3 regions of the Candidatus Nitrosacidicoccus urinae genome follow, and region 2 is predicted to be linked to each of the others. Evidence: predicted binding sites of a transcription regulator. Region 2 holds the regulator's gene; each other region holds the start of a gene.
What was found. The regulator sigma-54, encoded in region 2, starts transcription at its own class of promoters, with help from an activator protein. The targets are predictions, from matches to a motif close to TGGCANGNTNCNTGCTT.
Positions count from the first base shown of each region.

Region 1: OOL07_RS03040 (PEP-CTERM sorting domain-containing protein) is a predicted target of sigma-54. The motif match lies at 8,097-8,113, and genes of this name have one in related genera.
Region 3: OOL07_RS05965 (PEP-CTERM sorting domain-containing protein) is a predicted target of sigma-54. The motif match lies at 6,629-6,645, and genes of this name have one in related genera.

Region 1 covers NZ_OX241534.1:599,667-610,702, reverse strand. Annotated here, with positions in the region: gene OOL07_RS03070 (TolC family protein) at 1-548, shown strand, start outside; gene OOL07_RS03065 (efflux RND transporter periplasmic adaptor subunit) at 553-1,770, shown strand; gene OOL07_RS03060 (efflux RND transporter permease subunit) at 1,796-5,089, shown strand; gene OOL07_RS03055 (DUF599 domain-containing protein) at 4,984-5,622, opposite strand; gene corA (magnesium/cobalt transporter CorA) at 5,643-6,623, opposite strand; gene OOL07_RS03045 (HPF/RaiA family ribosome-associated protein) at 6,691-7,071, opposite strand; gene OOL07_RS03040 (PEP-CTERM sorting domain-containing protein) at 7,248-8,045, opposite strand; gene OOL07_RS03035 (sterol desaturase family protein) at 8,498-9,304, opposite strand; gene OOL07_RS03030 (hypothetical protein) at 9,400-9,669, opposite strand; gene OOL07_RS03025 (DUF642 domain-containing protein) at 10,058-10,909, opposite strand.
Region 2 covers NZ_OX241534.1:1,653,435-1,664,470, reverse strand. Annotated here, with positions in the region: gene OOL07_RS08220 (hypothetical protein) at 1-304, opposite strand, end outside; partial or broken gene OOL07_RS08215 (T6SS phospholipase effector Tle1-like catalytic domain-containing protein) at 422-2,386, opposite strand; gene ptsP (phosphoenolpyruvate--protein phosphotransferase) at 2,778-4,538, opposite strand; gene OOL07_RS08205 (HPr family phosphocarrier protein) at 4,587-4,856, opposite strand; gene OOL07_RS08200 (PTS sugar transporter subunit IIA) at 4,873-5,262, opposite strand; gene rapZ (RNase adapter RapZ) at 5,259-6,104, opposite strand; gene OOL07_RS08190 (phosphoenolpyruvate carboxykinase (ATP)) at 6,145-6,666, opposite strand; gene OOL07_RS08185 (PTS sugar transporter subunit IIA) at 6,698-7,171, opposite strand; gene OOL07_RS08180 (RNA polymerase factor sigma-54) at 7,211-8,662, opposite strand; gene lptB (LPS export ABC transporter ATP-binding protein) at 8,692-9,444, opposite strand; gene lptA (lipopolysaccharide transport periplasmic protein LptA) at 9,449-10,750, opposite strand; gene lptC (LPS export ABC transporter periplasmic protein LptC) at 10,728-11,036, opposite strand, start outside.
Region 3 covers NZ_OX241534.1:1,196,728-1,207,763, forward strand. Annotated here, with positions in the region: gene OOL07_RS05930 (response regulator transcription factor) at 1-79, shown strand, start outside; gene OOL07_RS05935 (sensor histidine kinase) at 84-1,430, shown strand; gene OOL07_RS05940 (MFS transporter) at 1,422-2,696, opposite strand; gene OOL07_RS05945 (amidohydrolase family protein) at 2,788-4,269, opposite strand; gene OOL07_RS05950 (cupredoxin domain-containing protein) at 4,314-4,829, opposite strand; partial or broken gene OOL07_RS09290 (TetR family transcriptional regulator) at 5,112-5,216, shown strand; gene OOL07_RS05955 (TetR family transcriptional regulator C-terminal domain-containing protein) at 5,262-5,696, shown strand; gene OOL07_RS05960 (MgtC/SapB family protein) at 5,693-6,394, opposite strand; gene OOL07_RS05965 (PEP-CTERM sorting domain-containing protein) at 6,686-7,843, shown strand; gene OOL07_RS05970 (peptide MFS transporter) at 7,806-9,332, opposite strand; gene OOL07_RS05975 (hypothetical protein) at 9,717-9,878, shown strand; gene OOL07_RS05980 (hypothetical protein) at 10,077-10,493, shown strand; gene OOL07_RS05985 (hypothetical protein) at 10,540-11,036, opposite strand, start outside.

The sequences.
Region 1 (11,036 bases), 1.1 Mb from region 2:
TTGCTCGCTGGGCTACTGAACTTACTCAGAGGAAAGCTATCGTTGATTTAGAAAAAAGTGAGGCAATTCCAGATATTACTGTGAGTATAGGAGATATACTTTATCCTACCCCAGGGCAAGGAATGAGTAGAAATGTACACGGGCTTGCTGCTGGAATTTCAGTGCCTTTAACTATATTTGATCGTAATCAGGGGAATATTTTAGCAGCATACCATCGTTTAGCTAAAGCTGAAGATGCCCAATATGCTGCTCGAGTACAGATTGTTTCTGATTTGAGTACTGCCTATCAACAATTAGCCAGCGCTCGAGCAGAGGCAATTATTTTAAATACTCAAACTGTCCCAGGGGCACAAAGTGCTTTTGATGCAGCTACTAGAGGGTTTAGTCTAGGTAAATTTGATTTTCTCAGTGTGCTTAATGCCCAACAAACTCTTTTTGATTCTAAAGCCCAATATTTACAGGCACTTACTGAATATCATCAATCTGTCGCAGAGGTAGAACGACTTATTGGAGATCGACTTGAAGCAGCCATGAATCTTGGAGGGTAGTTCTATGAAATATAATACCAAGTATGTTGCAATATTAAGCGTAATTGGAGTAGGTATCATCCTTGGAGTGCTTATATTAAGATCAGGATCTCCTTCAGATTCTGTGTATGATCAACAAAAAATAGAGGATTTTAAAAAAGATTCTCAAAAAGAACAAGGGACAAATAGTAATTACCCTTCTATACATATTACTGCAGAAACACAACAGAAAATAGGTATTCAAATAAAGACTGCTGGTCCTGTAATAATTCAGTCCATCTTAACTCTCCCTGGGGAAATCGAACTTAACCCTAAAAAAGTATCTGATGTAGTCTCTCGGGTGGATGGAATAGCAACTAAAGTCTATAAATTTATAGGCGATAAAGTAATAAAAGATGAGATTCTAGCTATTTTAGAAAGCCAAACATTGGCAGATCTAAGAAGCCAATACTTTGTAGCGTTACGTCAGCTAGATTTTGCTAAAGTAATCGCAGAGCGAGAGGAAATTTTATGGAAAGAAAAAGTTTCTGCAAAACAGGACTATTTAGCAGCAAAAATTGAACTACAGAAAGCAAAAATTTTAGTAGAGGCAGCAACTCAAAAACTCCTTGCTCTAGGCATTCCTAAAGACCAAGTCTTGGATTCTAATATTCCTTATAATCGCTATGAGCTGCGAGCACCTTTCGATGGAGAGGTTATTCAACAAAATCTTGTATTGGGCGAGTCTGCTAGCTCTACCTCAATAGTATTCTCTATTGCCGATCTTTCTACCGTTTGGGGAGAAATCACAATATACACCAGAGACTTGAAAGATATTCAAATCGGTCATTCAGTGATGATTGAAGCTACAGATGCGGGATTTACTACTACTGGTACTGTTTTTTATATTGCCCCCTTAGTAGGGCAAAAAACACGTTCAACAACAGCCTATGTGCAAATCCCTAACCCTGAAGGTTATTGGTATCCTGGTTTATTTATAAATGCCAAAATATCTCATAAAGAAAATCAAACTCCTGTGGCTGTGGATCGTGGTGCAATACAAACCTATCAAGATCATCCAATCATTTTTGTCCAACATGATGGAGATCAATTTGAAGCACGATCAGTAGTTTTAGGCGTAAAGGACGATCAATGGGTTGAAGTACGAGAGGGCCTCTCTGCCGGTGAGTCCTATGTCGCTAGTAATAGTTTTATTCTTAAATCCGAGTTAAATAAGTTCGATACTATGGATGCTGCTGAATAATACTATAAATCAAGAAATCTAAACAATGTTCTCCTACCTATTAAATTTCTCACTCCAGCAAAGATGGTTAGTCATCGCTGTTGTTTTTGCGCTTAGTGCTTTTGGCGTTTTTAGTTTCCAGCATCTACCGATTAGTGCAGTACCTGATATTAGTAACGTCCAAGTGATGGTTGCTACTAATGCCCCAGGTTATTCCCCCTTAGAAACTGAAGAATTAATTACTTTTCCGGTAGAGTTAGCAATGCTAGGAGCTCCTCGGCTTGAAAAAATACGTTCTATCTCAAAGTATGGTCTATCGCAGGTAACGACCATTTTTGAAGATGGCACAGATGTTTATTTTGCACGCCAGCAAATTAATGAGCGTATTCAAGCTGCTACAGCAAATTTACCTCCTGGAATCGTACCTCGCATTGGTCCTATTTCTACTGGGCTAGGGGAAATATTCTTATGGTCCTTAAAGACTACACCTGATGCTCACAAGCCAAATGGCTCTTCTTATAATATTACCGATTTACGTACCCTACTAGATTGGGTAATTAGCCCGCAATTACTGACTACTCCAGGATTGGTAGAAGTAAATAGTATGGGCGGCTATCAGAAAGAATATCATGTGACTCCCGATCCCAAGAAATTAGTTGCCTATGGGCTAAGTTTTCAGGATGTAATCTTGGCACTTACTAATAATAACAATAATATAGGGGCAGGATATATTGAACATAGAGGAGAACAATATCTTATTCGGGTACCTGGGCGAGTACATACTTTGGATGAAATTAGTCATATTCAAGTAGAGCTTTCTCAAGGGATTCCAATTCTTATTAAAGATATTGCTACAGTATTACTAGGCAAGGAGCTGCGTACTGGGGCAGCAACCAAAGATGGTAAAGAAGCAGTAATAGGCATTGCTATGATGCTGATGGGTAAAAATAGCCATGATGTTGCCCACGCAACAAGAAAAAAGCTATTGGAAATAGATTATTCCTTACCTAAAGGGGTGGAAACAGAGCCTTTTTATGATCGCACTATGCTAATCGATAATGCAATTAATACTGTATCTCATAATCTGCTTGAGGGTGCTGCACTTGTTATTATTATCTTAACTTTACTGCTTGGTAATGTCCGTGCTGCTCTCATTGCTGCTACAGTTATTCCTCTTTCTTTATTGTTCACTATTTCTGGAATGACTATTGGCGGAATCAGTGCTAATTTGTTGAGTTTAGGGGCAATCGACTTTGGGGTGATTGTGGATGGGGCAGTGGTCATTGTAGAGAATAGCGTCCGCCATTTAGCAGAGGAGCAACATCGGTTAAAGCGTCCATTAACCTTAGCTGAGCGTATGGAATCAGTTTATAAATCTTCTGAAGAAGCACGACGGGCATTGCTATTTGGGCAGATGATTATTATGGTGGTATACATTCCGATTTTTGCCCTCACTGGGGTGGAAGGTAAAATGTTTCATCCCATGGCACAGACAGTAATTATCGCTCTTTTAGGGGCTATGATTTTTTCAATTACTTTTGTACCTGCAGCTATCGCTCTTTTTATTGGACAATGGGTTTCGGAGAAAGAAAATTTCTTTATGAGCATAGCAAAAAAAGCTTATGTACCCGTACTCAAATTTTCCCTTGAAAACAGATCCCTCATGGTAGTTATTGCTCTCGTTACCGTGATTTTAAGCGGTTTATTAGTGACTCGAGTAGGCACTGAATTTGTACCTAGCCTAGATGAAGGGGATATGTTAATTGCCAATATTCGAATGCCCGGCACCAGCTTGAGTCAATCTATTGAGATGGAAAAGGATTTAGAAAAATTATTATTGTCATTTCCTGAAGTAAAAACCGTTGCTGCTAGAATTGGTACCCCTGCAATAGCCACTGAAGTTATGGGTCCTGAGCGAAGTGATACTTATGTGATGTTAAAACCTCGAGAAGAGTGGCCAAATCCAAAGCTTCTTAAACAAGATTTAGTTGATACCATAGCTAAAAAAGTAGATGCTCTTCCAGGTGCTGCATTTCATGAATATAGCCAGCCAATTCAAGATCGGATGAATATGTTGCTATCTGGGGTAAAGGCAGATGTAGCTATCAAGGTATTTGGAGAGGATCGCTCAATACTATTAGAGACGGCTGATCGTATTGCAGCAATTGTTAAAACTATACCGGGTGCTTCAGACGTACGGGTAGAGCAGGTGACGGGGTTACCTATTTTGAATATAAAAATGAATCAACGAAATTTAGCTCGCTATGGACTCAATAAAGCAGATATTCAAAATCTTGTTCAAGCGGCAACTGGTGGAGTAATCGCTGGGAAAATTTATTTAGGAGATCGACGCTTTAATCTAGTTGTACGACTACCAGAGCAATATCGACAAGATATTTCTGATCTAAGTCGTTTGCCTATTCCCTTGCCTATAAACCCTGTTTCTTCTTCAGAGATTTCTCAACCCTTTTCAGGATTTAGTTTAAGTCTTGGAAAAACTGACTTTAATATTCAGGATAACGATGGAGTGAGCTATATTCCTTTAAGTTCAGTGGCAGAAATAGATATTCATGCAGGACCAAACCAGATTTCCCGAGAGGATACTAAGCGATTAATCGTTGCCACTTTTAATGTTCGGGGTCGAGATATGGGTTCAGTCGTGGCGGAGGCACAAGAAAAAATTAAAGCTAAAATGAAAATTCCTGCAGGTTATTGGGTAACTTGGGGAGGTAATTTCGAGTTGATGATCGCAGCGGCAAAACGGCTTACTATTGTGATTCCTGTCGCACTCCTCCTTGTATTTTTTCTACTATATAGCACTTTTGGTAACTTTAAAGATGGTTTATTAGTCTTTACCGGGATTCCCTTTGCACTCACGGGTGGAATAGTTTCACTTTGGCTACGAGGGATTAACTTATCCATCTCTGCTGGAGTAGGTTTTATCGCCCTCTCTGGGGTAGCTGTTCTTAATGGTCTAGTGATGGTAGCATTTATTAATAAACTCTATAAAGAAGATGGATTATCACTAGAAGATGCTGTTTATCATGGTGCACTTACCCGCCTTCGCCCAGTGCTTATGACAGCACTAGTCGCTTCCTTAGGCTTTATCCCTATGGCATTAGCGGTTAGTGCAGGTGCTGAAGTACAGCGTCCCTTAGCTACCGTAGTGATTGGAGGAATTCTTTCCTCTACTATACTTACTTTATTACTTTTACCTACTTTTTATGCTTGGGCTTACTCAAATCGATCTAGTCTAAAGAGTATAGCAATTAATAGCAGTGAACCTACAAATAGCCATATTGATCCAAATAACCATAGAGATAATGGAATAGAGAAGTAATAACCTCGCATGCCTAAAGTGTAATGATCCGCTCCTCTCTGAAAGATCTTTATTACAGATTCCACACTAATACCTGATTCTTGATGCCCAGAGACTGTAATAATAAAACCTACATGATTATAGTAACGAATAGCCAAGATAAAATTAAAAAAAGCAAAGAAAAAATTGCTGCTTAAAGTGACTAATTTTAAAAACCAAAATCGATTACTAGAATAGCCAAAATAGTCTATGATTTTCGCAAGATCAGGCTGACCTTTTGTCATAAAAGCTACATTTAAAATTCCCAATGCAATTAAAATTGCAGTAGAGGACAATAAAGTGGCTGCCATCGTCCAATTTCTAAGGGTTTGAATAGCAAGTAACGCTTGATTTTCAGCGATAATTTGCTTAACCCATATTTTACGAATCCTGCGAGATAGCCCAATAGCGGTAGATAAGGGCTGATGACGAGTTTTCCAAAGAAGCCAAATATGGTAACCGCTTAATATAATCGCTGCGAGTACAGTAAACCCATAATCCCAGTAAGACATCATGGTTTTTTACTTAAAGTAAGTTAGAACCATTTACGCTTTTTAAAAAATACTAGTAATCCAATCACAATAGAAATCATGACTAGCCACACTATCGGATAGCCATAATGCCATCTTAATTCTGGCATTGCCCAAGGATTATGATTGTTTGACTCAAAATTCATCCCATAAACTCCCACAATAAACGTTAATGGAATAAAGATGGTGGAAATGATAGTCAGTACTCGCATAATCTCATTGGTATGATTACTGATGCTAGAGAGATACAGATCGAGCATATTTCCTGCCATATCTCGATAAGTCTCCAATAGTTCCATGAGCTGGATACTATGATCATAGCAATCTCGAAGATATATTTGGGTATCTGATCTAATTAAATCACTTTCCATATGTAACAATGCGTTAACCACTTCCCTTTGTGGCCAAAATATTCGTCGTAAATGTAATAATTCTCGCTTTAATCGATGTATGTGAGTCAATTCAGTTCGGGTAGGCTGGAATAATAAAATTTCTTCTAAGTTCTCAACCTCTTCTCCTTTACTCTCTAACAAAGGAAAACCCTGATCGATTACAGAGTCAACCAAGGTATAAAAAAGATAATCGATACTGTGTGCTTGAATCGTATTGTTTTTTTTGTGTAATTTTTTTTGAAGTGTTGTAAAGGGGTTATTTACCCCATCACAAAAACTGATTAAATAGTTTTTTCCTAGAAATAACCCTACTCTTCTAATTTTTAAAGTATTGTCTTCAATAGTAGGTAATCCTAGAACAATAAATAATTGCTCTTCATAGGGCTCTATTTTGGGACGCTGTTCTTTTTTAAAAATATCTTCTACCGCTAACGGATGAATATTAAACAATGCCGCAAGGTGCAATAAAGTTTTATAATCTGCTAAATCTTGGATATGAACCCAAACATTCTCAGATTCAAGAATTTTTCCTTGGCATTCAGATACCTCAGAAAACTCCTGCATTTTAAGATGAGATTTCGTATAGTGGGTAATTTGAATAGATTGCAGATTTACAGGCGCCCCAAATAGAAAATTAACCCTAAAAGATTAGGATAAATTATCAGGAAGATTTATCTTGCTCGTCTTCATCAGGTAATATTTTGCTATGCTTTCCCTGATCCCGCTGGCGGCGTACATGATCTTCTAGTTGGCGGCGCATCGCTCGAAAAGAATCTCGAATAGCAATATAGACATCTTCATGGGCATGATTCTTTTCAGGCTCACGACTGACCACAAGCTCTTTTCCCGGAATAGTCAAATCTATCCTTACATGGTAGATATTGCCATGATTGTGGTGTTTATCCCCTTTTTCTACAATCACATGACAGCGAATAATTTCCTCATAGAATTGGTGTAGTTTATCTGCCTGTTCTTTTATATTTTCTTCCACCGCAGGTGAATATTCAGTATCACGAAAAGTTACCTCTAATGGTAATTTCATTCATTACGCTCCAATTTTTAATTTAAATCTTTATATACTATCTAACCTTCCTAATAGTGGGAATATCATAAGAGAATAATTATTTCTTATCTACTGAAATTTCACCATAAAAAAAGGGCATATTACTACGCCCTTATAAATGTGAGGATTAATTTATGAAAAAATAATAAAGATTTCTACCCTAGCGTAACAGCACAGCGGCGGCTTATGAAAGCTAATCCAAACAATCCTGTACCAAATAGCATCATCATAGAAGGCTCTGGCACGCTAGGATTAGCTACCATAGATACATTGGTGAGTAATGCCATAGGAGGAAGCCCACTTGGGGTACCGACAGAAAGAAATGTTAAGGCTTGGCTTGTTGCAGTTGCGGTAAAGGTCATAGTTGCAGACTGCCAACCAGTAAAGCCCTCAGAAGCGTTGTTTAAAAGATCATTACCTGTAGGAATAGTGCTTTGTGCACCATTAGTACCAGTGTATTGTGTATCATCACCAAAAGAAACTTGTAGAAATTCTGTGGTACCACCGGTACGGCTTTGCATTTGAGCTGCACCCCAATCAAAAGTTAGGGTATATTGTTGGCCGGCTGTTAAACCTGTGACTTGTTGGCTAATACTAGATTGGACACCAGCTGTCTGATCACCATCTAGACCTACGAACGAGCCACTCCCACTAGGTGGTGGAGCAACAGGACCCCAGAGCATTTCTTGACCAGTGCTAGTCCATTGTCCAGTAGCATTCATGGTAGTCGCATCTGATGCGCTTGGGTACCAGATCTCATAGCCATCATTTCCAGTCCAATTTGCAATAAAGTTAGATGCTGTATAGCCATTACCGCTTGCAGTACCAAACTGAGTAGGAGTAGTGATACCACCAGCATCAGAAAAATCACCATTTAAAATTAAATTGGCATGGGCACTAGTGGCAAGTACCGTGCTAAAAGCAAGTGCTGTATATATTTTTGATAGTTTCATTGAGATTAACCTCTATATCATTTAGTTACATAAAAAGTTACTTGAGATATAGAGCAACACTCGTGCCATTTACAATATATTACAATATAATTACATACTTAATTATCAATTATAATTGATAACTTATTGATAATATGCGCCTATAAGTACATATTTAGGTATCTATTTTGTCAGTGACGCTCATGGTAACAAAAAGCCAATTATTGAGCTTATTTAAGATAAGATCTAATTATTCATCATAATGATGAGGTTAATATCTTTCTTCTAAGAAAGATATTCTATTGGGTAAGCACGATTGCTTATTTTTGTCAGTATCAATTTTGGGCTATTAGAAAACAGATACCATATATAAAAATACTTAGATAATATATCTAATTGAAAATTATGACTAAAATTTAAAATAAATAAAAAATTAAAATAGAAAATGACTAAAGCTCTTAGAGTTTTTATAGTTAAGAGGTACGGCGGGTAGTTGAAGCGTAAAGATTACGAAAAGGTTTAATGAGTTGGCCAAAAAATGAAACAGGCATAGGAGCATCAATGCCGTACTGAGTAGGCCAGTGTTTAGGGGAAATATAAGTCCCAAAAATATGATCTAAGATAGGTAGCATAGAGGCATAATTTCTATCCCGCTGCCCCATATTAGTATGGTGCCAATGGTGAAAAAAAGGAGAGGCAATAAAATTCTCCAAAAATCCAAAACGCCAGCGGATATTTGCGTGAATAAAAAATCCCCACGTTACCCCAATGACTAAAAACAATGCAGTTACCGTAGATGAATCCCCAGTCAATCCTAAGGAAAGTACAGGTAGAAAAGTACAAATCCGGGTAAAAAGAATATCTACCGGATGAGCACGGGTATTGGTTAAAAAATCTACCTCTTTAGCACTATGATGAATAGCATGAAATCGCCAAAGCAAAGGAACCTTATGAGTCAGACGATGGGCCCAGTAGAAACCTAATTCCCCTACTGTGAGTGATAAAGCAAGGCGAGCACCTCCAGAAAGCCCATTAATGGCTTCATGAATATGGATTGGAATTAGCTGGTAAATAAAGCCGCCCATAATGGCTAAAGGCGGTGTCAGCATGATGCCAGAGACTATTCCATTGACCATATAATAACCAAGATCCACCCAGAATTGAGAGCGAAAAAAAGCTTGTTTCTCAATTTTAAATACGCGCTCTAAGGGAACAAAAATAGCACAGAGTAAAAACAACCAAACAGATAGATGTAAGATGGTAACAGTGAGTTCATTCATAAAATAAGTGATGTTTTATATGAAAAAAGGCTACTTGGAATAGATATTCCAAGTAGCCCCCATCATACAATGGCTTTTTTTAGTAAGGCAAATAGTTATGATAAATCAATGGTACGGCGACGCATAAAGAAGGCTAATCCAAATAACCCAGTCCCAAATAGAGTAACTGTAGCAGATTCTAGCACAGAAGGAGAACCATCATTACTGCTTTTAGAATCAAGCTGCATAGAACCATTGACAGGAATTGAGCTTATCTTAACAGTATCAAAGATATCCCCATTTTGAACTAGAGGAGGAGATATAGCATGTGCACTAGCAAGCATTGTACTCAAAACAAGTGCCACAGATATTTTCGATGATCTCATGGATCCAAGCCTCCTTAAAGTAGTTACATAACTAATTACGTAGCTAAAGCATTGGATAAGACGTAATTTTTATTATTTTATAATCAGCCTAAAGTAAAAATAGGTTATTTCTTTAAAAATTCAAGAAGAAAAAGATTATATAGTAAAGCATTTATACGTTTTGGTAGAGGAAAAATGGCAGGTAAAAAATGAAAAAAAGCAGAATATTAATTTATCGAGAAATTTATACTATTTTTGAAGTCTATCTTCACAGAGAAGGCTAGTAAATTTTATAACCCCTGAAATATAAACAGATATTAGCAATAATAACACCCTCAAGGTATGTACTACTATACGAGAGAAATGGGTTACTAGGGAGTTTTTCCTAGTAACCCATTGAAAATACTGATTATAATAAATTTGCGCTATAGCGACGCATAAAGAAGGCTAATCCAAATAACCCCGTCCCAAATAAAATAATTGCAGCAGGCTCTGGCACATTATTAGGAGGAGTAACATCCGCTACCATAGCTACATTAGCTAATACTGCCATAGGAGGAAGTCCGCCTGGAGTACCTACAGAAAGAAAGCTTAACACTTGGCTAGCACCTTGGGCGGTAAAGGTAAAAGATTGAGATTGCCAGCCAGTGAATCCACCACTAGAATTATCAAGAACAGCTGTAGATTGAGCACCACTTGGGAGAGTCCCACTTGGAGATAGAGGTACATTACCTAGAGAAACTTGAAGCTGCTCAGTAGTTTTTCCAGTACGACCTTGTAGTTGGGCTGCGCCCCAATCAAAGCTAACAGTATAGTTTTGCCCAGCTGTTAATCCATTGATCGTCTGAGAGATAGAAGCTTGAACAGTATTCCCATTAGAAAAGTCTTGATCCTGAGTCTGATCTCCGTCTAACCCGACAAAGGCACCAATATTCATACTAGTTCCATTGGCATCCGTACCTGTCATAGTAGAGTGTAAATTCTGAGCGTTATCTGGAGATGTGCCAGTATCATTAGTAAATTGATTGGCTACTGGTCCGTCAATAGAATCCTGTACGCTAGGATACCAAATGGTATAACCAGTCGCTGTCCAGCCAGCGAGTCCTTGTCCATAAGATGTGGTACCACTATCGCCTACTTGGCTGGCTGTACTATAGGTGGACTGAGAAAAATCTCCATTTGAGACTAAAGGGGCTGCGTGAGCGTTTATTGTAAAAGCTGTACTCAAGGCGAGTGCAGCAGATATTTTCGTTACTTTCATTAATCCAAGTCTCCATAGTGTATTGATACAAAACACTAAAGCGTTGGATAAGATGCACTATTTTGTATTTATTATATCAATTGTCAACTATAGATCATGATCTTAAATAATCAAGGAAGTAGAGAAA
Region 2 (11,036 bases):
TGAAAAATAAGAAGGCAGTTTGAATAGTTAGCAAAATGGCTATACTTATTGTTAGAGAAGTTGTTTTTCTAGATCCTTCTCCATAATAGGCTGTGCCAAGCATCACTGCTGCAAACACAATTTCAACTAGATTTAGAGCATGAAACAAAACATACTCAATTTGAATAGCAGCAGGTACGGTGAGCAATAAGGCATAGAATTTTAGCGGGGTTTCGAAAAAACTAACGGCTAGAATAAAACCTATCCATAGAATAGTAATAATAAAAGCCCAGCTAAAAATAGGTAAAGCACTGCTTTTCATCATAGAAATAAAGGTTATTTACTTTAGCCCTTGAAAGATTTTTGTTAGATTATAAGCTTATATAAGAGTATAGATAAAATTTACCTATCCCATACAGATATTATATAGTTTTTTATCTTTTTAATAGTTTTTTATCTTTTTAAATGTTGATTCTTTTCTTTTCCTATAACGACTATCTTGCATAATTTTGAGAAAGTAAGATATATGAACGCTTGTCAGCTCATTGTGACTGATAGGGCGACGATAATTGCCTGTCCAGCTTAAGTTAGATAATAACTTTTTATACTCCAGTTGCCACTTTTTGTTATCTTCCCTCCAATTTTTCTCTAAAGCATAATTTTTTTTGTTGTATTCTTTTATGTTATACCCTTCTATATATTTCTTTTTGCACTCTGCGAAAAACGCACCCTCAAATTCTTTTATATACTCTTCTTTAGTTTCTTTAAAAAGCAAACCCTCCATCATATATGTAAGAAGGCTTCTAGCATCTTCTTCACTAATAGGATCTTGCTTAGTAATATCTCTGAACAGGCTTACAGCATTTTTAATGGTATTTTGATAATCCTTTTCAAAATTATCCTTATCCGTATTATCAGCATTTAGCTCATATATTTGTTTTTTGATGCCTTTAAGATCGTTATATATGCCCTTGTATTGCTCTTCGAACTCTGCTGCTTGATATTCATGTTTATGTTTAGCTAAAAATGCATCTTGATATATTTTTCTATAGCTATTAAAACCAGAAGCATCTGAATCAGAAACATCTGACTCTCTGAACTTACTTAAATGGTAATTTAAATGTTCCATTTTAAACTCATATGGAACAAAGTCAAAAAGAAAGGTTAGTAGTTTTATAAATAGTACAAATCCGATACGATACCCAAGGCTAAGTTCATTTTTCAAGTCTGAGAATGTGCTATTAATACTAGAATTGTACTGAGATTTAGGTATTCTATTGAGATCGAGATGTAACTTATGATTTTTCTCAGCTTTTTCTGCCATCCATTCTAAGGATACATTGCTCATTCCATCTTCCCTATATCCACCACCCACATTAGAGTGGATACCGGTAAACCACTTCTGATCAAAGTAAAAATCATCATAGATGTTTCTATTTTTTGATCTAAATAGGGTTGGTCGAAATATAAAACGATTTTCATCTGCAGCAAGTGCATGATAAGTACCTTGAACAATATTGCTGACATAGACATCGTGAAAGCCTGTTTTAAAGAATTTTCTGACAAAAAAAGACAATATAGAGGTAGGTAATCCTAGAGCACTCACTGTATCAAACACACCTAAAAACTGAACTTTCTCTGCCCTATCTATCTTATATAATTCATATCTATCTGCCGAATTTGTCTCTGCCTTTGCCTGATCTATCTTTTTCTGAAATTCCTCTGTCTTCTGAATTTTATGATATTCAGCACTATCTTCGGGGTATACGTTATGTACCCTGTGATTATATTTATTTCTAAATTTTTGTATCTTTACATAAGATCTTGGTTCTATCTGATCTAAGTATTTAGAGCCTTGTGCTATGATTTGAAGAAATAGGAATTGCCCCTTATTTTTTCCATCTGAAGTATTTTTCTCTTGTTCCATTGTTTTTTGGCGATAAAATGGGTCTTCATAGTGTTTATAAACTTCATCTACTAAATTAAGGTTTGCACGTTTTAAAATACCCATTTTATTAATAAGACCGACTAAACTTCTGGCTGAATAAGCTCCTCGGCTAAATCCAAAAACGAATATTTCATCTCCGGGATGGTAATTACTCACAATAAATCGATAACCATCTTTAATATGATCAGATATACCAAAACCAGTTCCACCCCCTATCAATCGATCCAATACTCCTGTACCAACGCCACGAACATAGTGAACGAGCTGTGGGTATGGGTAATCCTTTTCCGTTTTTTTGCTCTTATCGTTCTTTATATCCTCACTCTTATCGCTATTTTCTTCCTCAGACTTGAGAAAACTATCAATATTAATACTGTAACTACAGGTAGCTTCAAAAAGTTTAAATACATTTGTAGGGGTATCTGTATTTTCCTGCTTCCATGTACCATCAAAAAATACAACTAATTTTTTTTAAATTGATTCTTAGATCAATTTTTTACATCTGAGCTTGAATTATCTGCTTTTTTACCCTGCTGTTCACTTTGATTATTATTTTTTTCGATGGTTTTTTCAGTAATCATATATACCTATTTTTATTAGCTACCTTAAAAATATAATTTATTTCTTTTATTTTAAATATATATATACATTATACTTCTAAATATAATCTACACCTGAGAAAATATATAGATCTTAGGAAGTAAAAATGCCACAAATTGTGACGGTTTACGCTTTTAATAAAATCTAAGATAATTTAAAAGGAGCTTATATAAAGCTAAGCTATAGTCCACACTTAAAGGTGCTGTTGAAAATTATTTAATCAACAACCTAACTATTAATATTTGATAGTTTAAGAAATAAGCGATTGAGTAATTAAATCTTTATTAAGATGTTCTAATAGTATTTGTATTTCAGAATACTCATGGCAATTTAGGATCTGCTGAGTAACTTTTGACAGTTCCTGCTGGTTACTCTTTGCTATAATTTGCTTTACTTCCAATAAAGAGGAAGGGTGCATACTAAAAGTCCTTAACCCCAGAGCAAGAAGTAAGCGAGTATAATGTACATCACCTGCCATCTCTCCACACATAGAAACACTTATGTTTCTTTTCTCTCCTGCAGAAATCGTATGATAAATAAGCTGTAGTACCGCTGGGTGTAAAGGTGTGTAAAGATAATTTACCTCATTATCAATTCGATCAATTGCCAGTGTGTATTGAATAAGATCATTGGTACCAATGGAGAGGAAATCCAGATGCTGAGCAAAGATATCCGCACAAATAGCTGCAGAAGGAATCTCAATCATTGCACCGATAGGTAAATTAGGATCATATTTTAATCCTTGTCGTTTCAATTCCTGTTTACACTCTTTAAGTAAGACTATAGTTTGCTTTACTTCCTGTAAAGTACATATCATAGGTAGCAATAGGCGTACAGGCCCATGGGCTGAAGCTCGGAGAATAGCTCTAAGCTGAGGGCGAAAAATACTGGGCTCTCGTAGGCAAAGACGAATAGCACGTAACCCTAAAGAACTAGTAGATATCGGAGCAGAAATAGCATGATCATCTACGGTTTTATCTGCACCTAAATCAATGGTACGAATAGTAACTGGCGATCCATTTAAAGCATGAATGACTCGAGTATAAGCCTCTAATTGTTCCTCTTCATCGGGAAGTGAAGTACGGTTAATATATAAAAATTCTGTACGATAAAGCCCTATACCTTCTGCTCCCGCTTGGGTCACTAAAGGTAACTCTTCAGGTAGTTCAATGTTTGCCTCTAAATTAATGGTTGTCCCTTCTAGAGTGATAGCTCGCTGATTTCTAAGCTTATTAAGCCCAATAAGCCGCTTTTGATAGGCGGTTTTTCTTTCTTGAGCTTTTTGAATAAGCAGATCTTGTGCACCTGCTAGTAAGATGCCTTGCTCACCATCGATGATAATTAATTCATTGTCTTGTATATAATGCTGAGCACCTTGTAGACCAACAATAGCAGGAATACCTAAACTACGGGCAAGAATACTTAAATGGGAGTTATGGCCACCGTGCTCAGTGACAAATCCTGCAATTTCTTGTTGTTGCATCAAAATAACTTCAGATAGCGTTAAATCATTGGCAAGTACGATGCAATCTTTAAGCTGCCGGGTAAGATAATCATAACCAAAATTCTCTGGATTGATGAGAATATGCAAAATGCGATTAATGATGTGATTTACATCACTTTTGCGATCTCTGAGATAAGCATCTTCCATCTCATTGAAGGCGTTTGCTAAAATGTCACCCTGTAGTTTTAATGCCCACTCGGCATTACAGCATTCTGTTTGTATAATTTGGATTGGAGCAGTTGTAAACGCTTTATCCTCAAGCATAAGTAATCGCATGTGAATAAAGGCAGTAATATCAGTAGAGATACTCTCAGGGATTTTTTCTAAAATACTATGCAGTTGATTTTTAGCAGCAGCTAACGCAGCTTGATATCTTTGTATCTCTCGATCGAGGAGAGGAGGAGCAAGTGTATATTTATTAACTTTAGGTTGATCTTGTACTAAAAGATAGGATTTTCCTATACTAATTCCTCGGGAAGCACCGATACCGTGTAATTCAAGCGCCATAGTACTTATCTAGATATAATTTATTTATTAGGTTCAATTTTTTGTTTCTCATTCGCCCTCATCAAAGCGATTATTAATAAGCTCTTTAATTTGGATAAGTGCTTTTTCTTCATCAGCACCAGAGACGTTAATTTGCAAGCAAGATCCTTGAGACGCAGCTAACATCATAATCCCCATAATACTTTTGCCATTTGCCTCTTTTTCATTATATTTAATTGTAATTTTACTTTTAGATTTAGAAGCTAAAGTTACTAATTTAGCTGCAGCTCGTGCGTGTAACCCTCGCTTGTTAATAATAGTTATGTTGTCCTCTACCATTTTTTATTTTTCCCTGTTAGCTGCATACACAAATTCCTTGTGCTCCACCACTTACTGCTTTACCTGTTAATTCATCTAAACTTAATTCAGGATAGTTAAGTACTCGAATAAGCATAGGTAGATTTAGCCCAGATACAACTTGTATATGATTCTTTTTTGCCAAGCGGCAAGCAATATTACTAGGTGTAGATCCATACATATCAGTTAGAATAAGTACTCCATCTCCTTTATCTAATAAATTATTCACTAGAGATTGAGCCTGTGCTTGTAGTGAGTCTAGATTAGATGTACGAGTAACACGTAACAATTCCAGTTGTTGTGGGCGATACTCTAATACATCACTTACGCTATCAAGTAAAGCTAAACCAATATTATTATGAGTGATCAGTAATACGCTTACCATCATACTAAATCCCGATGATAGCAAAGGACATGACTATGAATGGATTGAAAGTGGGATTTTAATTGTTCTACTAAATAAACTGATCGGTGCTGACCTCCGGTACAGCCAATACTTATTGTAAGATAGCTACGATTTGTTTTTTTAAATTCTGCTAACCATTGTTGTAGAAAATGGATTAAATGCTCTTTCATCTGAAGTACTGTCTTATGATTTTCAAGATAAGAAATTACACTTTTATCTTGCCCCGTTAAAGAGCGTAAATGCAGCTCCCAGTATGGGTTAGGTAGACAACGTACATCGAATACGAAATCTGCATCAAGCGGAACGCCATGTTTATATCCAAAAGATTGAAATAATAGTGACATTTCCGTTGTTCGATCATTTGCTATATATATATTGATGAGGTGCTGAAGCTGATATATATTTGTATTAGTCGTATCAATTTTAATATCTGCCCTTTGCGTAATGACTGCAAGTAAATCTCGCTCATCTTGAATAGCTTTGGCTAAAGGAATATTACTTAAGGGATGTTTACGACGAGTTTCGCTAAAGCGCCTAAGCAGAGTTGCATCATCTGCGTCAAGAAAGATTATGGAGTACTTTACTCCCATCTTTTTAATTTTTTCTAAAATATGAGGAAGATGTGCTAGTTCTTGTGAAAAATTACGCACATCAATGCTAACAGCTCCATGAATATGAGGATTATTCCAATCCACGTTTTCTACAAAATGGGGGAGTAGATCAACTGGCAGATTATCTACGCAATAGTAACCCTGATCCTCTAAGAAATGAAGAACGATACTTTTTCCTGAGCCAGATACCCCGCTAATAATTTGTAATTTCATGAAAGCCTATACTTAGCGATCCTTAATTTTTCAAAATACACTATATACACTGACGCTGTTCTAGTTCTAAGAGTGAATCATAGCCATTTTGATATAGTTGATAATCTTGAACAGCGATTTCTATTATAGAAGCTAATGGTAATCGCTCTGTAATTGGTAGTGTAAGTTGGGTAACTGAAATACCAAGTTGCTCCCACTTCCCTAAATTACGGCTGAGAGGTTCTATTTCTTTCTCTATATCTAAATGGATTACAAAATCAAGGGCGTGTTCAAAAATAATAGCTTGCTCCCCATATATTTTTCTAATATTAACAGCACCTAAACTTGGTATTTCAAGAAAATCTTGTAGGATGGGGGAACAGCTACCTATTAATTTTTGGTTATCGCTGTCTTTATGGAAAATGGGTACATCATCAGCAATTAAGCGATGACCTCGTTGAATTAATTCTAAGGCAAGACTACTTTTACCTACTCGACTCTCTCCTGTAAGGAGTACGCCTAGGTTAAATATAACAAGTAATACACCATGAGTCATAATACTATTATTAGTAGCTAGATTCATGAATCTAAATAGCTAATACTATAGCACTAAGTTACTTAGATAAACTCGGCTTGTTGTCCCACTCTATTAGAGTTTGTAATAAATCTTGAGAATTTTTAACTTCTTGCAAGTATTGGCACAGTTTAGGATTACGAAATAGGGTTGCTAACTGAGCAAGTAAATTTAAATGATCATCTGTAGATTTTTCAGGTACTAATAGAGCAAAAAATAAACTTATGGGTTTATTATCAATGGCATTAAAATCGATTCCGTTTTTTAAACGGATAAATGCTGCAATAGTATATGGACTTCCTTCTATTCGAGCATGGGGAATAGCAATACCATTACCAATACTAGTACTTCCTAATCGTTCCCTACCTAGTAAATGACTTAAAATATCTGTTACCTCCAGCCCATAAGTACCATGGGAAAGTAATTTAGCAAGCTGCTCTAGTACTTGTTTACTACTGCTTGCCAAAGAATCAATAATAATTTGTTCAGGGGTAAGGATTTCAGAGATTTTCATAGTAATTTATATAGTGTTAATAACTATATTTATTAAAATTTATGAAGATTTTTTTCGTTCACTAGATGTGGGAATATTCAAAAATTCCCGGTACTTTGTAACTGTACGACGAGATATTTTAATACCTTGTTTTTCTAACACTAGTGCAATAGCGTTATCGCTTAGAGGTTTATTTACTGGTTCTTGTGCTATTAATTTTTTAACTGCAGCACGAATAGCAGTTGAGGAATAACCTTCACCATTTTCTGTTTTTATACCGCTAGAAAAAAAGTATTTTAATTCAAAAACCCCCCAAGGAGTATTCATATATTTATTAGTAGTAATACGAGATACTGTTGATTTATTCATAGCAATAGATTTTGCAACATCGTGTAATATTAATGGGCATATATCTATTTCATTGCCATATTCTAAGAATCTCCGTTGATATTTAACAATACAGGTAGCAGTTTTTAGCAAAGTTTCATTACGAACATGTATTCCCTTAATAAACCAGCGAGCATCCTGAAGTTGATCCTTCAAATAACTCTGCGTAGCAGGTGCATTATTATTTTTATGAGTTAAATCCTTATAGTAACTATTGATTCTAAGCTGAGGAATGATCTCTGGATTTAATTCAGTTTTCCAGCAACCATTAGATTTGGTGACATAAACATCGGGAATAATATATTCAGTTTTATTGGATTGTATTTGATAGCCTGGATAGGGATTAAGAGAACGGATCATTTTTAATATTAAATCTAATTTTTCTCTACTTAGCTCTTCTCCTATTGGCAATAAGTTAATTGCCCTAATTATTTTTTCATAATTACGCTCTGCCAAATCAGATAAATGGCGTAGCACAAGCCACTTAGTAAGATCTAATAATGGAGTATCAGTTGGATAGCGATTAAGCTGTAATAAAAGACACTCTTTTAAATCCTTTGCACCAATGCCTGGAGGATCAAAGTTGCGTATTTTAGATAAAACTTCCTGAATTTCCTCAGATTCAACTACGATATTTTTTTCTATAGCTTCTATTATTTCTTTCAACGAGCTATCTAAATAGCCTTGTTCATTAATAGCATCAATAATTTTACTAGCAATAAAAAATTCTCTTTCACTCGTAGTATTTAAATAAGCTTGCCAGAGTAGGTGCTCTTGTAGCGTCTCTTGAGTGTTTTTAATACTATCTATGTCAAAGAGGAACTCATCTTTAGATGGTTTTGGAGATAAAGAGTAATCATAAATATCACTCCAATTTGCGTCTATGGGAAGATCTTCAGGTATATTCTCTTCTAGTAGAGTAGAGGTTGAATCTTTAGATTCTTCATTATTTATAACATGTTCTTCTTCATGCTCAGCTTGTTCTAATAGTGGGTTGGATTCCAGCATCTGTTGAACCTCATTTTGGAGATCAATTGAGGAAAGCTGCAATAAACGAATTGATTGTTGTAATTGAGGGGTTAATGCAAGCTGTTGTTTTAATCGTAATTGGAGTCCGGTTTTCATTTTTATTATGATTTTTTAAGTACTAAATATTATAGATTAAAGTTATGACCTAGATAGACCTCTTTGACTTGTTCATTATTAAGAATTTCTTGAGGCTTGCCACTAGCAATCACCTCTCCCGCATTCACAATATAGGCATGTTGACAAATGCCTAAAGTTTCTCGAACATTATGATCAGTGATAAGCACGCCAATTCCTCTATCAGTAAGGTGGCGGATAATATCCTGTATGTCTAACACCGAAATAGGATCCACACCCGCAAATGGTTCATCTAACAATATAAATTGTGGCTCTACTGCTAATGCTCTTGCAATCTCTACTCGTCTTCTCTCTCCTCCTGAGAGACTCATTCCTAGCGTATTCCTTACATGAGTAATATGCAATTCATTAAGTAAACTATCTACTAAGTAATCACGTTGTGCTTTGGTTAGATTATTTCGTGTTTCAACAATGGCTGTAATATTCTCAGCTGCAGTAAGTTTACGAAATACAGATGCCTCTTGAGGAAGATAGCTAATACCTAACTTGGCACGACGATGAATTGGATAGTGAGTGATATTGTGATGATTTAAAGAAATTTGCCCCTTATTTGGAGGAACTAATCCTACTATCATATAGAAGCAAGTAGTTTTTCCAGCACCATTAGGGCCCAATAAACCTACTACCTCACCACTTAAAAGCTCTACTGAAACGTCTTTTACCACCCAGCGAGATTGGTAGCATTTTGCAAGATGATTAGCAGCAAGTTTGCTTATAGATAATTTATTTACTACATGATTCATAAATTTAGGATGACTCTTCTAGATCATCCCCTTCTTTAAGCCGAATATCATTCTCTTTTACCCAACCCTTTACTGCTTTTCCATTCACAAGGGTAGCAATATGAGCCCAAGGTCCCTGATGACCGTAAATCACCACTTGAGTTCGGGGCGGAATAAGAGCAGTTTCTTTACCTTTACGATGAGGGCGATCAAGTAGTTTTAGCCATGTTTTAGTACGCCCATCGGAGAGATCGCCCTCAAGTGCTGGAGTCTCTTCAATTTCATACTTTTCTATTTCAGAAGATTTTAATTCATCCTCTGGTATTATCTCTAAGGTACCTTTATCCTTTGTTGTAACTATTGTTTCATTCTTAGGCAGTTTTATATCTTCTTTAGCATTAATGTCATCTTTCTCAGGCATTATCTTAGTCTGAGGTTCTGATAAGTTTAAGTCCTCTAACTCTTGATGTTTAGCTTCAATATTAATAAAACGTGAGACTACCCAGCCTTTTAAAATTTTTCCGCTAATAGCAGCTGTAATTTGGGACCATTCGCCATTCGTCTTAAGGACAGTGATAGGTGTACGTTCTGGTAATAGTGCTAATATTTTAGTTTTTGTACTAGCCTCTGATCGAAGATTTAATTTTGTCTTAGTATAGCCATCGCTTTTTATTTGCTCAGGGTGCTCTTTATTACTAGTATGATTCTCTAAGTTTGTATTAGTTGGTAAAGAGTTTTTAGTTACTTTTTTCTCTTTCTTAGATGTATTTGCTATAAAACCTAATTTATCTTTTTGAGCAGTACTATTTTCTTCATTAGGATAAATTGTTACATGGATACGCCCTGTACTTGTTCCTTTTTCTCCTCCTTGCCCTTTAACAATACGACGCTCGGTATCATACTCTATATAATCTCCTGTAAAATCATCCTCTCCCTGCCATACATGGGCTTCTTTAAAGAGATATATCATTGATTTATTATCTACATATTCCATACGTAATGCTTTGGCCTTTGTTTCTTTAGAGCCATCACTAGGTAATTGGTGAAACCATGCAGGTTTTCCTACTGCAATCATTTTTTCAATTTTTTTGTTCTCATCATAGAAGATGGTTAAAGTATCAGAATCGATTTTCATATCATCTTGAGTAAGATGAACATCGCCGTAATAGATAGCTGTTTGTTTACGATCATCTAGCTCTCCACGATTAGCATCAATATGAATAGGTTTTTCTTCAGTACTATTGCTAGAGGCAAGTACGATTGTCCAGTTTAAATTTAAAATAATAAGCCCAAAAATAATAAAACTAAGGCTTACCTGTTGATACATAATCTCCTTTAACCTGTGATATGAGCTCTACTCGATCTTCATTAAAATAGAGTCGAGCACCTACCGAATCTGTTCTCCCTGAAGGACTAAACATAGTGGTTGGTTGGCTAGTTTCAGCATATTCTTTCTCCAATTCTATCCTTACATTTCTAGTAAAAATTGTCATATCATCTAGTTCGATACCATTTTCATCTAGCTGGTGAATAACTACCTTTCCTACAAGGAAAATTCTATCACTGTTACCTTTAGTCAGCCCTCTTTCAGAAATAGCACTCCATTTTGGAGA
Region 3 (11,036 bases), 460 kb from region 2:
TGTAAGCCGTTTACGTCGCAAGTTAGGAGAGCAAATTATAGAAACACGCCGGGGCCAAGGTTACTGCTTTTTAGGATAAATCCATGATTTCCATGAAACGCCAGCTAGGAATTGGCTTATTTATTAGCCTATTTATTCCTGGGGCACTCATGGGGGAAATAGCAATTTGGTGGCTAGATCAAAGACAACGTACCTCATTAATAACTAGTTTACATAGTGAAACTATCAATATTTTAGCTGCTTTAAACCACCTACCTGAAAGTAAAAAAATTTATTTAAACCAGCAAGCAATTAACCCTATCTATCATCGCCCCTTTTCTGGCCATTACTTCATTATATCTTTAAAAGATACTTATTGGCGTTCTCGCTCTTTATGGGATTTTCAACTAAAGGAACTTGAAAAAGATGGACTGAGTATTGATTTAATACTTGGTCCTCAAAGGCAGAAATTACTTCGCTACCAAGCCCATTATCAAATTGCCAATCAGCCTATTACTATTGTTGTTGCTTTGGATTATGCCCCTCAACTGGAGGATTTTACCTATATTAAAGCCCGTGGTATTTTACTTTGGATTTTTATTCTTGTATTTTTAGCATTGCTTCAGCAGTGGCTTATTCGCCGTGGCTTAACCCCTCTTCATCTTGTCCATCAACAGTTGGCACAATTTCGAGATGGGCAACGTACTATGTTAGATACTGATGTAGTAGAAGAATTAAAACCTTTGGTAAACGAGGTTAACCGATTACAAGATTATACGGAAAGACAGCTACGCCGATCCCGGCATGCTGTAGGCGACTTAAGTCATGGGTTAAAAACCCCCTTATCAGTAGTAAAAAATCAATGCCAAACTCAGTTACAAAATATTGATCCAGATCTTGCAAAAAATATGAGCGAACAAATCCAGCAAATGGAGTCTAGTATTAAACGTGCATTAGGTCGAGCGAGGATTGCCGCAGAATTTGCTCCAAAAAATCGATTTATCCCTACTGAAGATGTTCCTTTGCTGCTTCGCACTTTACGACAAGCCTATGATCATGGACTAGAGTTAAAAATAGAGAGAGGATTGCCCAATAAATCCCTTCCTTTCGATCGGGATGATATGTTGGAGTTACTAGGCAACTTACTAGATAATGCCTGTAAATGGGCGGATCGATTAGTATGCCTTACTTTAGAGAGTCAATCTAAGGGACTAATGATTACAGTAACCGATGATGGTCCTGGAATTGATCCGATATATCAAAAAACCATGCTTGAAAGAGGCACTCGCTTAGATCAGCAAGTACCTGGACAAGGGTTTGGCTTGGGAATTGTGAATGATTTAGTAGAAGCCTATGAGGGAGAGCTATTTTTAAATAATAAATCTGAAGGTGGCTTACAAGTTCGTGTTTTTTTACCGCTACCTAGTTTAAGAAAAACAACATCAAGCTAAATCCATATCTTTGGTCTCTCCAATCATTAAAACAGCAATAAAACTTAGGAATGCTGCAATACTTAAATAATATCCTACAAACTGAAGACCATAGTGAGTAGCAAGCCAAGTAGCAATATAGGGAGCCAAAGAAGCACCAAAAATTCCAGACAAATTAAAACTAAGGGAGGTACCCGTATAGCGTACATGAGTGGGATAAAGCTCAGAGAGTACAGTTCCTAGTGGACCATAAGTATAGCCCATCAAAGAGAGACCAATTACTAACCCTAATAATACACCCCATACGCCTGCTGAGAATAAAGGAGCAAATAACATGCCGAAGATAGCAATAATTCCACTAATCCATAAAAGAGCATGGCGCCGACCATGTTTATCTGCATGGAGTGCTGAAAGAGGGATAGTGGCTCCAAAAAATATCACTGCAACAATCTGCATAAACAAAAATTGTTCTCGAGAGTATCCTAGCTGAGTAGTACCCCAAGTTAAAGCAAATACAGTGACTAAATAAAATAAAACAAAAGTTGCCAGTGAAATGATCGTACCTAGAACTAAAGCACGGGTATGATGTTGAAACACAGAAACCATAGGCACTTGTACCCGTCCTTCTTCATCTAGAGTTTTTTGAAATACAGGGGTTTCAGTAATTTTTAATCGAACCCATAAACCAATAATGACTAATCCAGCACTGGCAATAAAAGGAATGCGCCAACCCCAACTAAAAAATTGATTATCGGTTAATAAGGCAGATAAAATTAAAAAAATACCACTAGCCGCAATAAAACCAACAGGTGCTCCTAATTGGGGAAACATGCCGTACCAAGCTCTCTTACCTAAGGGAGCATGCTCAGTGGCTAATAATACAGCACCGCCCCATTCCCCACCTAGCCCTAGTCCTTGGCCAAAACGGCATAGAGCAAGCAATAGGGGTGAGAAAATTCCAATTTGTTCATAAGTAGGTAACATACCTATTAACACAGTACATATACCCATAGTAAGTAGAGCAGCTACCAAGGTAGCCTTACGACCTACCCGATCGCCAAAATGACCAAATAATCCAGAACCTAAAGGTCGAGCAAAGAATGCTAAAGCAAAAGTGGCTAAAGATTGTAATACTCCTGATGTAGGATCTGAAGCAGGAAAAAATAACTTAGGAAAAACCAGCACTGCAGCAGTAGCATAAATATAAAAATCAAAAAATTCGATGGTGGTGCCTACCATACTTGCAAAAAGCACCCGACCTAATGGATTAATAGGCGTACTTGTCATGGGTTTAGTCTTAGTAGATAAAAAAAAGGTGCCTTAATTGTACAGCATAAGGCACCTATCTAAGCTAGTTCAGCTCAAAGGAGGGTGAAAATTAGGTAGGATAACCGTCTCTACTTTTCCATAGAGATTCATACTGCTCTTTAGTTCTCGGACCAAAAGTAGCAAAACTTGGGTTAGGAGAAAGAGCATACTGCTCTCGGAAATTTTTGACTTTATCTTGCTGTAATTTTTTGATGCGGCTAGAGTTAATACCGTGGATTCCCAGTGCATTGTTTGCAAAGATTTTCTCTTTTGCTGCTTTTGTTAATGGGGGATAGCCATATTTTTGTTGAAATTCTTCTGAAATTTCAAAGCTAGCAAAAGTTTGAATTTGATCCTGTGGGCTACCATACCAAATACTATCCGTACCCCAACAAATCCGATCTTCTCCAAAATATTTTAGTAACTTCCCCATGAGATGAGCTGCTCGATTCGGATGGGACATGCTATGACGCCATACGCTGCCTAGCTCTGCATATAAATTCCCTTGATTAGGTTTAAAGCCGCTCTCTTGATGGGCTTTGATGAGGCGATCTACGCCTTTTGGATTGCTAGGATTATAAGGACCTTCAGCTACTTCGTTTTCAAATCCAGAATGAAAAGTGATAAAGGTTACTTGAGGAAACATTTTTGCGATTCTTCCCATATCTTCTGGTGAAGAATATTTATACTCAAGCCCCGGTAGAGATAACCCTTTATGAACACAGATAATCGGTTTTTTTAGTTTAATTGTTTTCTTAATGGCTGGAATCCCGTATTTTGGATCGTCTAAGAAGAATCCTACCCCATTAGGTCCCCATTGGGGATAGAATTTCCATGCATCTATTTGATATTTTCCAGCCTGCTCATCCATAAAATCAAGAGCACCGGCTTCATTGGGTAGCACACCACCATGGATTAATGCTCGATTACGATCCCCAAGGGTTTCAATAAGATTCCTTACTTCAGCGGCATAGTCCGTAGGAGTGGGATTATGACCTTTTGCCCCCCATAGCGCAGAGACTACTGCAATATCGGTTTGGCTATCTAAGAATACTTCCTTAACTAATTGTTGGGCAGAATAGCAATGAAATCGTTCTTGTTCTGCTGATTTTCCTAAGCATTTAGGAGCTTGATCAAAGACCTGAGTTAGAGTTTGAATCCAAATTTTCCCTTCTTTGCCTGTTGCCCAATTTCCAGAAGGCTCTACACAATGGGTTTGCATATCCATCACTAAATAAGGGCTATTCACTGTTTTTTCTGCTAGCTCTGATTCAGTAATTGTTTCTGCAGATACGTTGAAAAAGCCACCTGTTAAGCCTAGATAAGCATGGGCTTTATTCATTACAAATAAGGTAGCTGCCGCCCCACAGGCGGATTTTAAAAATGATCGCCTAGTTCTACCTAGGTGCTTTGCTAATTCAGAAGCTTTTTTGCTAGCTTCTTCTTTGATTTTTTTCTGATCATCGGTAATTTCATAGGGGGCAAACTCACCATTAGAGGTGCCATCTATTTTTATAGGTAGCCGCTTCCCTTCAGGGTCAAAATCATACATATAAACCTCCTCATAATAGAGAGTGCCCCGCTCAAGAGCTTGTATTATTCAGCTGCTATTTTGATCTGTCCTTTCATACCTGCTTCCATATGTCCTGGAATTAAACAAGCAAAGTCTACAGTACCCGATTCATTAAATTGCCATATCAGTGCACCACTCTTTCCTGCTTCAACTGAAACTGCATTGGGATCTTCATGGTCCATATTGGGCATTTGACGCATCATCTCTGCATGCTCTTTAAGTTCATCCATAGTGCCAATCACCATTTCATGAGTGATTTTTCCATCATTTTTCACGCTAAAGCGAATAATTTCATTAGGTTTTACTGTGATTTGATCAGGTACAAAACGCATACTATCATTCATAGTTACTTTAATGATTCGGTTAACCTTGTAAGGACTTCCAGGTTTTCCCGCTGCTGATTCATGGCTATGCTCTCCACCATGGCTACTGCTATGCTCCCCGTGGCTAGCATGTTTATCATCATCTCCATGCCCTTCTGCATTTAATACAATGAAAGATAATGCACCTAGTATTAAGAATAGTATTTTTTTCGTCATAATCTAGTCCTGTCTAGTTAAAATTATTTAATTTAATTAAGGTAAATATACCTGTATATAAATCTTAGGAGAGAAACAGGATGGTGTATAGATGCTAGTTACTAATTCATTGAAACTACTTATTTTTAAACATTAATCATTAGACAAAATAAGCAAATATTTGTAACATACACTATTGTATGTTGATCGTTATATTTTAAGAGTATAAAACTATTAGTGACTAGAAAAACTAAAGCCAGTTCTCAAGAAACCCGTGAAGATATCTTATAGGCAGCAAGTTTTATTTTTGTTGAAAAAGGGGTAGCTAAAGCAAGCCTTGAGGAAATTGCACAAAGAGCAGGTGTCACTCGGGGGGCAATCTACTGGCATTTTAAAAATAAAATAGATATTTTTCAGTCACTTAATAATAAGTTATACCAGCCACTTACCGATATGATTTTACAAGATCTAGAAAAAGATCACCCAAACCCACTAAAACAGCTTTCAGATTTATGTACTAATTTATTAATTGATTTAGAGCAAAATGCTCAGAAAAAGCGTATCCTCACTATTTTTTTTTTAAAGTGTGACTACTCTGGGGATATGGAAGAAGTACTAAAAAAACAAAATCAGCAAAAATTAGAGAGTTTTGGCTTATTAATCCGCTATTTTGAGAGAGCTCAGGAAAAAAACTATTTAACAACTAAGGCTGATCCAAAAATTCTAACTTTATCTTTATTCTGCTATTTAACAGGTATTGCTCAAGAATATATTAGAAACAGTGCTTGTTATAATTTAAAAGAGCAAATTCCTATTATGATGAATCATTTTTTTGCAGGATTTAGTAAAAATTGTGATATTAAATTATTTAACTTAACTATAAATTAATTACTTATTGGTGTAGGTGAAATTATAAATTCTCTAATTAGTTTATTTTGACTAAGCGTAGTAGCAAGTGATCCAATATGATGTACATGGTTTGTACGAATTACCATACTATATTCAAAAAAATCCTCTTTATTGTTAATACGGTAGTTTAAGTTAGAAACAGTAAACCCTTGGTTTTCTGCTAAATAGCGAATTTCTGCCTCTGGTATTTTTTCATGGGGCATAAAACGAATCGAAAGATAAGCATAAGTTTGTACAGGAATTTTACTTTCTAACCACTTGAAAAAAGAGAGTATACCAAGGATAAGAAAAGCGGCTAAAAATGCAGGAAAATAGAAACCAACCCCAATCAATATACCAATAGCAGCCGTAGCCAAAATGGAAGCAGCTGTAGTTAATCCATGGACAGCTACCCCTTGCTGCATAATTACCCCTGCTCCAAGAAAACCAATTCCTGTGATTATCCCTTGAGCCATTCGAGTAGGATCCATTCTGGTATATTCTAAAGCAGCACTGGGAAGCCAATACATTTCATAGGTAGTGACGAGCATTAAAAGACAAGTAGAAAGGCATACTAAAGCATAAGTGCGAAATCCTGCAGGGCGACTATGATAACTACGTTCAAGACCAATAAAAGCGCCTATCACAAGGGAAACCAGTAGCCGTAAAGTAACTTCCGTATAAATCTCTTCTAGCATGATATGCTATATTGTTTTTAGGTTTTTAATAAGCAATGATCTAACTTAAAATATAGTAAGGCTTGGTCCAAAATTAGAATAGCAAATACTTTATCATTATCTTAAATTTTTGTTTGAAAACAGTATAGAGAGGTGAAAATAATGGGCACGAATGTGACAAAAAATTGAACAAAATCAAGTAGAAATTATAAACTAATATTAATATCTAATTGATATTATTAGTGATATAACATATGGCATATATTTTGCTTTGTTTATCTCCAAAGATAAGTAAAATATATACCAATCACTATGTTATCCTTTCTTAAGAAATACTTATTCCCGCTATTATTTGGCTGTAGCTCTATTACAGCCCAAGCAACTATTATGTTCAATCCAATTTATGATGATGTAAACAATAATACAGGTATTGGGTTTGATGATCCAACTATAGTTGGTCCCAATGGGCTGACATTAGGGCAACAACGCCAAGATACTCTCCAAGGTGTATTTAAATATATCAATACAGTGATTAACGAAAATGGAACTTTTAACTTGGAAGTTGGCAGCCTTAGTACTTCATCACCTAGTACTCCATCTAACAGCGATAATATAATCGCTGGTCAACCCCCCTTGGTCTATAGTAGTTTATCTATGGATAATACGCCTACCAATGATATATTGGCACAAGGAGGTGCTAACTATCTTATTCAGAATGGATTTAATAACAGCTTCCCTTCCATCCATATTACTACAGGGGACAATCCCTGTGGAGAGGGCAATTCTCTCTGTCCGGGAGTTCCTTCTGACGTAACTATACCTGATGCTACGATACAGTTTAATTTTGATCAAAATTGGAACAGCAGCTTAGATGCTCCTGCATTTGATCAGTACGATCTTTTCACTGTAGCCCTCCATGAGATTGCTCATGACTTAGGTTTTGATTCCTTTATTAGTGAAACAGGAGCAAGTATTTATGCAGACCAATACGGTATTAATGCCTATACTACCTATGATAGCCATTTAGTGCTTGGAGATGGCACACCACTTATTCCACTTATTAATTCTGCAGGAATATTTGACGTTTCTCCAAGTGCCTTGACTAGCAATAATGTTTTCTTTAGTGGCGAGCATGCTAATGCAGCTAATGGAGGAAATCCTATTCAAGTCTATGCTCCTTCCACTTGGGAGCAAGGCTCCAGCCTAGTCCATCTAAATAATCCAAGTGATTTAATGTACTATTTAATTTATCCTGGTACTGAGAAAAGAACTTTTAGTGACGTAGATTTAGGGATTTTGCAAGATCTCGGTTACAATTTGCATAGTGCTAATAATGGAGGCAATGGAGGCGATAATGGCAGTGGAGGTCAAACTCCTCCTAGTAACGTTCCTGAACCAAGTAGTTTAGCGTTATTCTTATTGGGTAGTATTTTCATTTATTCTCGTAGGAATCTATATTCTGTAATTTAAATTGAAATTTTTTAATTACCTGTAATAATACTAAAGCAACTAAAGCACAAATGGTTGCTGCAATACATAGCCAGTTAAATAGATTAGTATAAATAAGCAAAGTAATTTGGGGATCAATAATATTCTTAGGAATTGCTGCTAAGGTAGCAACCCATCCGCCAAAGTATTGGGAAATACCCGTGACAATAAAATAAACTCCCATCATTAATCCACCTATCTGATCTGGGGTATAGCGGGCAATAACAGCTAATCCTAAACCACTAATCAGCAGTTCGCTGAGTGCCCCAAAACCATAGCCCCAAACAATAAACCAAGAAGAAATTCTACCTTCGGTATTGGAAAAATGTACTGCTATGCTATAAACAAAGAAGCTGGCTGCCATCGCAATAAAACCAATGATAAATTTAGTAGCAATAGAATTATTTTTTTGATTAGTATAAATATAACTCCAAGCAAGAAGAGGGCTTAAGATAAAAATCCAAATAGGGTTTAATGCTTGGAATTGAGCAGGTGCCCAATTAAATAGATGGATTCCAAAAATATAAAACCCCCAATCCACATTACGCAAGATAAACAAGGCTAGCGAGGTAGCCATTTGTTGATAAAAAATAAAGAAAAAAACAATTTGTAAAGTTAAAAGAAAGGTAATAATTAATCCATATCGCTCTTTGCCTTGATTAGTAGCCATTAAAAAAATAAAAAATAGCAATACACTAATCCCAGTTATATATATGAACCAGCGAGCAATATATTCGTTTTTAATAACAAAAGCAGAAAAAAATATAAATATGATGCTCCCGATAAACACTAAACTAAGCCTATCTAACTTTATTGGTTGAAAATCTGGATAAGAGCCAATATGTGCAATACTCTGATGCATCATAAAAAAGTAGCTTAACCCTAAAATAAGCCCAATAGCACTGATTGAAAATGCAATATACCACCCAAAATCACTATGGAAATAGTCATTGATATAGTCTTTTACCCATGGGATGAGTAGCATAGAAATCATAGAGCCTATATTCACTGACATGTAATACAGGGTAAACGCACTTTCTATTTTAGAGTTATCTTGTTGGTAGATTTTACGGATCATATTGCTGGCATTTGGCTTAAATAAGCCATTGCCCACAATAATGACCCCTAAGGCTAGAAACATAAAATCGGTATCTTGCTTAGGTATTGCTATTAATCCATAGCCTATGACAAGGATTACTACGCCAAGCAATAAGGTACGGCGTGTACCTAGCACTTTATCACCCACCCACCCACCAATAACTGGCGTAGTGTAAATGAGTGCAACACAAATACTCCAGCTTAAATTAGCCTGCTGATCGCTAAATCCAAGTTGTTGTACCATATAGTAAACAATCAGCACCTGCATGCCGTAATAGCCGAAACGCTCCCACATTTCAATAACTAAAATAGTGGTAAATGAATGAGTCTGGGAGGATAAAGAAAAGGCTAAATTTACAGGTTGCTTGTCCATAGGTTACCTTGTTTTTTTTATATATTCAGCTATACATTAGAATTATATTTAAATGATTATCATACGCATTAAATTTTAAATAGCTTTATTTAAAATGAAGTTATGGAAGAACAACAGGCTATATCTTTTATCGCAAGGCTACCGAGAATAATTCAATATAAGTTTATCTGGCTACTATTCGGAGTTTATTTTATAGCAGCCTTATGACCAAAATTAGGATTAGATATTTGGCATATCACACTTGGTCAAGTAGTTATTTTTAAGGAATAAGGAAGAAATACCTATCAAAATTCCTTTACTTATGCGGCTTTTTTACTATTTAATACTGGGTTACTAGCTAAACTCTCTAAAATTCAAGTTATATCAAAATATCTTGTTATTTTATTGGTATTTGGCATCTTTGCTAAATTAGTTATACCAGCAATTTCTGCTATTGGTGCCTCTGAAATAATGAGATTATGGCATCGCCCAGATAAAGCTCAAAACATTTTAGCAGGACTTGCTTTAGTTGCAGCTATGTCTATTGCTGGCTCATCCACAGTTTAGTCTTTAAATTCTCAAGGTAATGTTATACTTAGTTTAGATTTAGTGATCATAACAACCCTACTTAGCCCGTTTACAGTACCCTGCATCTTGCACTCAGTAAGTTTCATAACGGTTGGAAATGGTGCAAAAGTTTTAAACGAAATAGCGAGCAGAGGGGTAGGAATACTTTTAGTCTTAAGTATCGTAATACCATCAGTAATGGAAATTATACTAAATTGCTTAATTAAAGACAGAGACTTGTTGCGTGTTAAACTTTATTTAAAGCTCATTAATTTATTTGTATTGCTATTTATGGCCTATGTTAACACCGTTATTTCTTTACCACAGGTGATTGCCCATCCTGATTATGATCTTTTAGCTATTATTTTCCTCATTACCTTTGGTCTATGTGCCTTTATTTTTTTTATAGGCTGGGCTATTATAGGGAAGCTATTACATGCTACCCATTCCCAAAAAACATCACTTATGTTTAGCCTTGGCATGAGCACCAATGGTATTGGGTTAGTACTTGGATCATTAATGCTTACTAATTACCCCTCTGCCATATTAGTTATCGTATTTTATAATTTTGCCCAGCAGATTATGACAGGAGGAATGAATAGGGTTTTATTTTAATAAAACCCTATTGCTTGATTATTTTTACTGCTAAAAGCCTAATTAACTATAGTTTCTTTAGAAACTCTACAAGATCACTCTTTTTAGATGCGGAAAGCCCAATATTCATCTTTGTATTGTACCTTTCCACCATATCTTGAAGTGTTGCTGCAGATCCATCATGAAGATAAGGGGGATGTTGCCATAAACCACGTAATGGGGTAGTCCGCCACATTCCAGTTGCAGTACGGGTAACATAGAGTTTATCATCGGCTACCGTATCTTCCGGTGAATGTGATCGTTCATTAGCATCAGTAAATTTGTCTCCGCTATGGAAATTTGCACAGCCTGCAGCACCATTAAATAATGCCTCACCCCGATTAGCAGCGTCAGGATTAAAGCTTCCTGCAGGTGGAAGTGGTGCAGCTATAGAGAGTTGATAAGATTGTAGTGCAGCCAACTTATCAGTTACTAAATCTTGGGTACCATTAACAATGAACACACCAGGTTTCCAGCTGGGTTTTAGACCAGGTTGATCAGGATTCATATGGGTGCCGATTCTAG